Regions from separate parts of the Rhizobium sp. SRI_017 genome, predicted to be linked through region 2. Evidence: riboswitches for the same ligand, from Rfam matches in the RefSeq annotation. Region 2 holds a riboswitch; the other holds the start of a gene.
The links. A riboswitch is a leader RNA that binds a small molecule or an ion and turns the genes downstream of it on or off. The one in region 2 is predicted to bind S-adenosylmethionine.
Positions count from the first base shown of each region.

Region 1: another riboswitch for S-adenosylmethionine. It lies ahead of metA (homoserine O-acetyltransferase MetA); the one in region 2 lies ahead of AC2YI2_RS28510 (O-succinylhomoserine sulfhydrylase).

Region 1 covers NZ_JBYCZP010000016.1:93,179-96,582, reverse strand. The annotation lists gene AC2YI2_RS27430 (hypothetical protein) at 43-312, shown strand; gene AC2YI2_RS27425 (AAA family ATPase) at 407-1,264, shown strand; SAM riboswitch at 1,351-1,428, shown strand; gene metA (homoserine O-acetyltransferase MetA) at 1,474-2,415, shown strand; gene AC2YI2_RS27415 (vWA domain-containing protein) at 2,422-3,404, shown strand, end outside.
Region 2 covers NZ_JBYCZP010000018.1:5,066-8,469, forward strand. The annotation lists gene AC2YI2_RS28500 (ion transporter) at 1-109, shown strand, start outside; gene AC2YI2_RS28505 (2'-deoxycytidine 5'-triphosphate deaminase) at 114-1,208, opposite strand; SAM riboswitch at 1,278-1,356, shown strand; gene AC2YI2_RS28510 (O-succinylhomoserine sulfhydrylase) at 1,404-2,588, shown strand; gene AC2YI2_RS28515 (IlvD/Edd family dehydratase) at 2,884-3,404, shown strand, end outside.

The sequences.
Region 1 (3,404 bases), on a different contig from region 2:
CGGGTTCCTGCCCCACATTGTCTTTAAAGGACGGTGACCATCATGCGAAGCATTCGCGCATTCTTCATCACTCTGGCTGGGCTCACTTTCGTGGCCATCATTACGGTGTTTACCGCGTCGATCGGTATTGCGCTGGCCGGCGTGGCGACGGTGCTTCTGTTTGGCCAATGGTTGTCCTCGGTCCTTTCCAGCCACGAGCGTCAGCCGCAACCGGCACGAGCCTATACCCGCGCCGAGCAGCGCGCGAAGGAACAGCGTGATCGCGAGATGCGCGTCTGGAACGACGGCAAGGGCACCATTATCGACATGTGACGGCACGGCCGGGCGACGCGCCACGGCCGAAGCAAGGCGGACGATTTCGTGCCGCCTTTTTTGTTGTCTTGAGTTCGGGAAGTGACGGACGGGCATGCAGTTCACGGGTACGGATCATTACATCGCCGACAAGGACCTGATGGTCGCGGTCAATGCCGCGATCCGTCTGGAAAGGCCATTGCTCGTCAAGGGCGAGCCCGGCACCGGCAAGACCGAACTTGCACGCCAGGTCGCCCGTAGCCTGGGCCTCGATCTCATTGAATGGAACGTGAAGTCTACCACCAAGGCGCAGCAGGGGCTCTACGAGTATGATGCAGTCTCGCGCCTGCGCGACAGCCAGCTCGGCGACATCAGGGTGCACGACATCAAGAACTATATCCGCAAGGGCAAGCTCTGGAATGCCTTTGAGGCCGGCCAGAAAGTCGGGGGCCGGAAGGTCGTGCTGTTGATCGACGAGATCGACAAGGCCGATATAGAGTTCCCCAACGACCTCCTGCAGGAACTCGACCGCATGGAGTTCCATGTCTACGAGACCGACGAGACGATCCGCGCCTCGGTCCGGCCAATCGTCATCATCACCTCGAACAACGAGAAGGAACTGCCGGACGCCTTCCTGCGACGCTGCTTCTTTCACTATATCCGCTTCCCCGATGCCGACACTTTGGCTGCGATTGTCGAGGTCCATTATCCCGGCATCAAGAAGAAGCTTCTGTCGGAGGCGCTGACGCGTTTCTTCGAAATCCGCGAGACGCCGGGGCTCAAGAAGAAGCCTTCGACCTCGGAGGCGCTCGACTGGATCCGCCTGCTGGTGACCGACGATGTCGAGCCCGAGACGCTGGCAGCAAGCGACAAGAACGCCCTGCCGAAACTCCACGGCGCGCTGCTCAAGAACGAGCAGGACGTGCATCTCTTCGAACGGCTGGCCTTCATGGCCAGACGCGAGATGCGATAGGGCGCTTGGCCCGCCGTCAGGCTGCTCTGCGCCCGCCAAAAACAACCGAATTTCCACCCGATTGAAAATCTGCGTCGCCCGGTATAAGAGAAAACCGTGGTGATTTGCCGGCCGGCTTGCAGCCACGTTAAACAACTCGCTAAACAGGGCCACCCGCACTCGGGGACCGTCAGCGATTGTTTATCCGCCGGCGTTAGGAGTGCCCGAAAATGCCGATCAAGATTCCAGACCAGTTGCCTGCCTTCCAGACCCTCGTTCAGGAGGGTGTCTCGGTGATGTCGGATTCCGCCGCCATCCGGCAGGATATCCGCCCGCTGCAGATCGGCCTGCTCAACCTGATGCCCAACAAGATCAAGACCGAGCTGCAGATCGCCCGTCTGGTAGGCGCTTCGCCGCTGCAGGTAGAATTCTCTCTGGTCCGGATCGGCAATCACAAGTCCAAGAACACGTCCGAGGACCATCTGCTCGCCTTCTACAACACCTGGGACGAGATCAAGCACCGCAAGTTCGACGGTTTCATCATCACCGGCGCGCCGGTCGAGATGCTTGACTACGAGGACGTGACCTATTGGGACGAGATGAAGGCGATCCTCGACTGGACCGAGACCAATGTCCATTCGACGCTCAACATCTGCTGGGGCGCGATGGCGGCGATCTATCACTTCCACAAGGTGCCGAAATATATCCTGGCCGAAAAGGCCTTCGGCGTGTACCAGCACCGCAATCTCAATCCGTCCTCGCCCTACCTGCTCGGCTTTTCGGATGACTTTGCCGTGCCCGTATCGCGCTGGACCGAGGTGCTGCAGAAGGACATCGACCCATCTTCCGGCCTCGAAGCGCTGATGACCTCGCCCGACGCCGGCCTTTGCCTCGTTGCCGAGAAGCGGGGCAACCGGCTCTACATGTTCAACCATGTGGAATATGACTCGACGTCACTCGCCGACGAATATTTCCGCGACCAGGCGGCCGGAATCCCGATCAAGATGCCCGCCAACTATTTTGCCCATAACGACCCGACCCAGGTGCCGCTCAACCGCTGGCGCAGCCATGCGCATCTGCTGTTCGGCAACTGGATCAACCAGGTCTACCAGACGACGGAATTCGATCTCTCCAAGGTCGGGATTCCGGCCAGGGTGCTGGAGGAGGCGTAAGGCGCAGTGTTCATTCCCTTCTTCCTCGAGCTCAAGGCAGCCAAGGTCCCGGTGACGCTCCGGGAATTTCTGACGCTGATGGAGGGGATGGACCAGCACATAGCCGACTATGATGTGGAGGGGTTCTATTTCCTCGCGCGTGCGGCACTGGTGAAGGATGAGCGCTTCATCGATCGCTTCGACCAGGTCTTTGCGCATTATTTCAAGGGTGTGGGGGCCGTGTCGGGCCAGCCCGTGATCGACGTCCGCGATCTGCCCGAGGAATGGCTGCGGCGGCTGGCCGACAAGCATCTGACCGAGGAGGAGAAGAAGCTGGTCGAGGCGCTCGGCGGCTTCGACAAGCTGATGCAGACGCTGAAAGAGCGGCTTGAGGATCAGAAAGGCCGGCATCAGGGCGGCTCGAAATGGATCGGCACGGGCGGCACGTCGCCCTTCGGCGCCGGCGGCTACAATCCCGAAGGCGTGCGGATCGGACAGAACGAGTCGCGCCATCGCCGGGCGGTGAAGGTATGGGACGAGCGCGCCTTCAAAAACCTCGACGATTCCGTCGAACTCGGCACGCGCAATATCAAGGTGGCACTCAAGCGTCTCCGGCGCTGGGTGCGCGACGGCGCCGACGAGGAACTCGATCTCGACGACACGATCCGCTCGACCGCCGAACATGGCTGGCTCGACGTCAAGACTCGGCCGGAGCGCAAGAACCGGCTGAAACTGCTGATGTTCTTCGATATCGGCGGGTCGATGGACGACCATCTGAAGGTCGCCGAGGAGCTGTTCTCGGCGGCGAAGTCGGAGTTCCGCCAGCTCGAATATTTCTACTTCCACAATTGCCTCTACGAAGGCGTCTGGAAGGACAACTATCGCCGCAAGACCTCCATGATCGACACGCTGGACGTGATCCGCACCTATGGGCCGGACTACAAGGTGATCTTCGCTGGCGACGCCTCCATGAGCCCCTATGAGATCACCATGCCCGGCGGGTCCGTCGA
Region 2 (3,404 bases):
GGTGAAGGAAGCGCAGGCGGAAATGGAGGAGGAGCAGGCGGAAATCCTGCGCGAATTGCGCGAGATCCGTCGCGAGCTTACCGAACTACGCCAGGCGAAGCAGGGCTGATGGACTATTCTGCCGTGCCCCTGAAATGCTTGGAAAGCTTCAGGCCCTGCGCCTGGTAGTTCGAGCCGACGCCGGAGCCGTAGAGCGCCTCCGGCATTTCGTCCATATGCTCATAGACGAGCCGGCCGATGATCTGGCCGTGATCGAGGATGAAGGGCACGTCGTGGCTGCGTACCTCGAGCACCGCCCGCGCGCCGGCACCGCCCGCCTGGGCATGGCCGAAACCGGGATCGAAGAAGCCGGCATAGTGGACGCGGAATTCGCCCACCAGCGGATCGAAGGGCACCATCTCTGCCGCATAGAGCGGCGGCACATGGACGGCCTCGCGGCTCACAAGAATGTAGAACTCGTCCGGATCGAGGATCAGTTCGTTGCGGCCGCGGCTATAGATCGGCTCCCAGAAGTCGTAGACATCGTGGGCGGCCTTCACGTCGACATCGATGACCGCCGAATGCCGCTTGCCCCGATAACCGACAAGGCCGTCTGCACCGGTGCCCTTAAGGTCGATCGACAGCGCAATCGACGAACCCGATATGGCGGGCGTGTCGCTGGCGACCAGCGTGTCGGAGAGATGCAGCGCCAGCATCTCGTCTTCCTTGAGCAGCGATTGCCCATTCCTGAACCGGATCTGAGAAAGCCGCGAGCCGCGGCGCACGACGATGGGGAAGGTCTTCGGCGAGATTTCGAGATAGAGCGGGCCCTTGTAGCCAGCGGGAATCTGGTCGAATTCCTGCGCGTAGTCAGTGATCACGCGGGTGAAGATGTCTAGCCGGCCGGTCGAACTCTTCGGGTTTGTCGAGGCGGAAAGCGTAGTCGGCAGGTCGAGTGTTTCGAGGATCGGCACGATGTAGACGCAGCCGGTTTCCAGCACCGCGCCCTGGGCGAGGTCGATCACATGCAGCTTGAGCCGGTCGAGCTTGTCCGCAACCCGTTTCGAGGGTCCCGGCAGGAACGAGGCGCGCACGCGGAATGCCTTCGAGCCCAGCCTGAGGTCGAGGCTCGCCGGCTGGATCTGATCGGTATCGAGAGGGACGTCGGCGATGAGCCGACCTTCGTCGAACAGTGTTCTTATTGCGCGATCTGCGAGAATGCCGGCCATTTCGTCTCCCTTTGCCGGGACAATAGAAACCTCGTCCAATTGACGCAAGCGGGCAGATGGAGTAAGCCCGATCTGTCCCGTGGTGATTTGGCCGGCCGGCTTGCAGCCACGTAAAATAAGTAGCTAAAAAGGCCGGGTTCGTTGGAAACCGGCCTGCTTTTTGCGGCCGGTTTTTTGATGTCTGAAGGTGATGAAATGAGCAAGAACTGGCGGCCGGCAACCAAACTCGTCCACGGCGGCACCCTGCGTTCCCAATATGGTGAAACCTCGGAAGCGATCTTCCTGACCCAGGGTTTCGTCTATGACAGTTCCGAGGCCGCCGAGGCGCGCTTCAAGGGCGAGACGGAGGGCTTCATCTATGCCCGCTACGGCAGCCCGACCAATGACATGTTCGAAAAGCGCATGTGCCTGCTCGAAGGCGCCGAGGATGGCCGTGCCACGGCATCCGGCATGGCTGCCGTCACCGCCGCGATCCTTTGCCAGCTCAAGGCGGGCGATCATATCGTCGCTGCGCGCGCGCTCTTCGGCTCCTGCCGCTGGGTGGTCGAGACGCTGGCGCCGAAATACGGCATCGAATGCACGCTGATCGACGGCAAGGATCTGTCGAACTGGGAAAAGGCAGTCCGCCCGACCACGAAGGTGTTCTTCCTGGAGAGCCCGACCAATCCGACGCTCGAAGTCGTCGATCTCGCCGGCGTTTCCAAAATCGCCAACCAGATCGGCGCCAAGGTCGTGGTCGACAATGTCTTCGCGACACCGCTCTTCCAGAAGCCGCTTGAGCTCGGTGCCCATATCGTCGTCTATTCGGCGACCAAGCATATCGATGGCCAGGGCCGCTGCCTCGGCGGCATTGTGCTGTCGGACAAGGAATGGATCGACGCCAATCTGCACGATTATTTCCGCCATTCCGGCCCGGCCATGTCACCGTTCAACGCCTGGGTTCTGCTCAAGGGTCTCGAAACCATGGCGCTGCGCGTCAAGCAGCAGACGGAGAACGCGACCAAGGTGGCTGATTTCCTCGCCAACCACAGTGCCGTGTCTCGCGTCATCTATCCGGGCCGCAAGGATCACCCCCAGGCCGATATCATCGCACGCCAGATGACCGGCGGCTCGACACTCGTTGCATTCGAACTCAAGGCAGGCAAGAACGCGGCCTTCGCGGTTCAGAACGGACTCGAGGTGATCAAGATCTCCAACAATCTCGGCGATGCCAAGAGCCTGATCACCCATCCGGCGACGACGACGCACAAGAACCTCACCGAGGATGCACGCGTTGAGCTCGGCATTTCACCGGGCCTGCTGCGGCTGTCGGCGGGTATCGAAGATGCCGACGATCTGATCGAGGATTTTGATCGGGCGCTGAGCAAGATCGGGAAATAAAGACCCCGCCCCAAACCCCTCCCACAAGTGCGAGGGGTTTGATATGCCTCGCGTCATGCGACTTCGCGCCTCCACTTGAGACGCTGCTTTTGGTGCGGGCGGTGCGGCGAATTAAGTCCTGCCTCTTTTGGCGGCGGTGCGGGGAGGCCTCGCGCTCGATCACGAAGCGTGGTAGCGCTACCACACTCGTTGAACAGTTGTACGACAAAAGGCCGGAATGGAATGCTTCGGCCTTGTCGCTGCAGCGCGTGGAGCGCTAAGACTCGGGCGATCCACTAGCGTGCTGGAAGCCCGAATGCCTGAAAATTCCGTCAAACGCCGCCTGCGTTCGCAGGACTGGTTCGACAATCCAGACCATATCGACATGACCTCGATCTATCTCGAGCGCTTCATGAATCAGGGGATCACCCCGGAAGAATTGCGTTCCGGGAGGCCGATCATCGGGATCGCGCAATCGGGCAGCGACATCAATCCTTGCAATCGCCATCACATCGAGCTCGCGAAGCGCGTCCGCGACGGCATCCGGGATGCCGGTGGAATTGCCATCGAGTTCCCGACCCATCCGCTGTTCGAGAACTGCAAGCGGCCCACCGCAGCGCTCGACCGCAATCTCGCCTATCTCGGGCTGGTGGAGTTGCTCTACGGCTATCCCTTCGACGGCGTGGTGCTGACCACCGGTTGCGACAAGACCACGCCATCCGCGCTCATGGCGGCTTCGACGGTCGACATTCCCGCTATTGTGTTGTCGGGCGGGCCGATGCTCGACGGCTGGCATGACGGCAAGCTTGCTGGCTCCGGCCTGGCGTTGTGGCAATC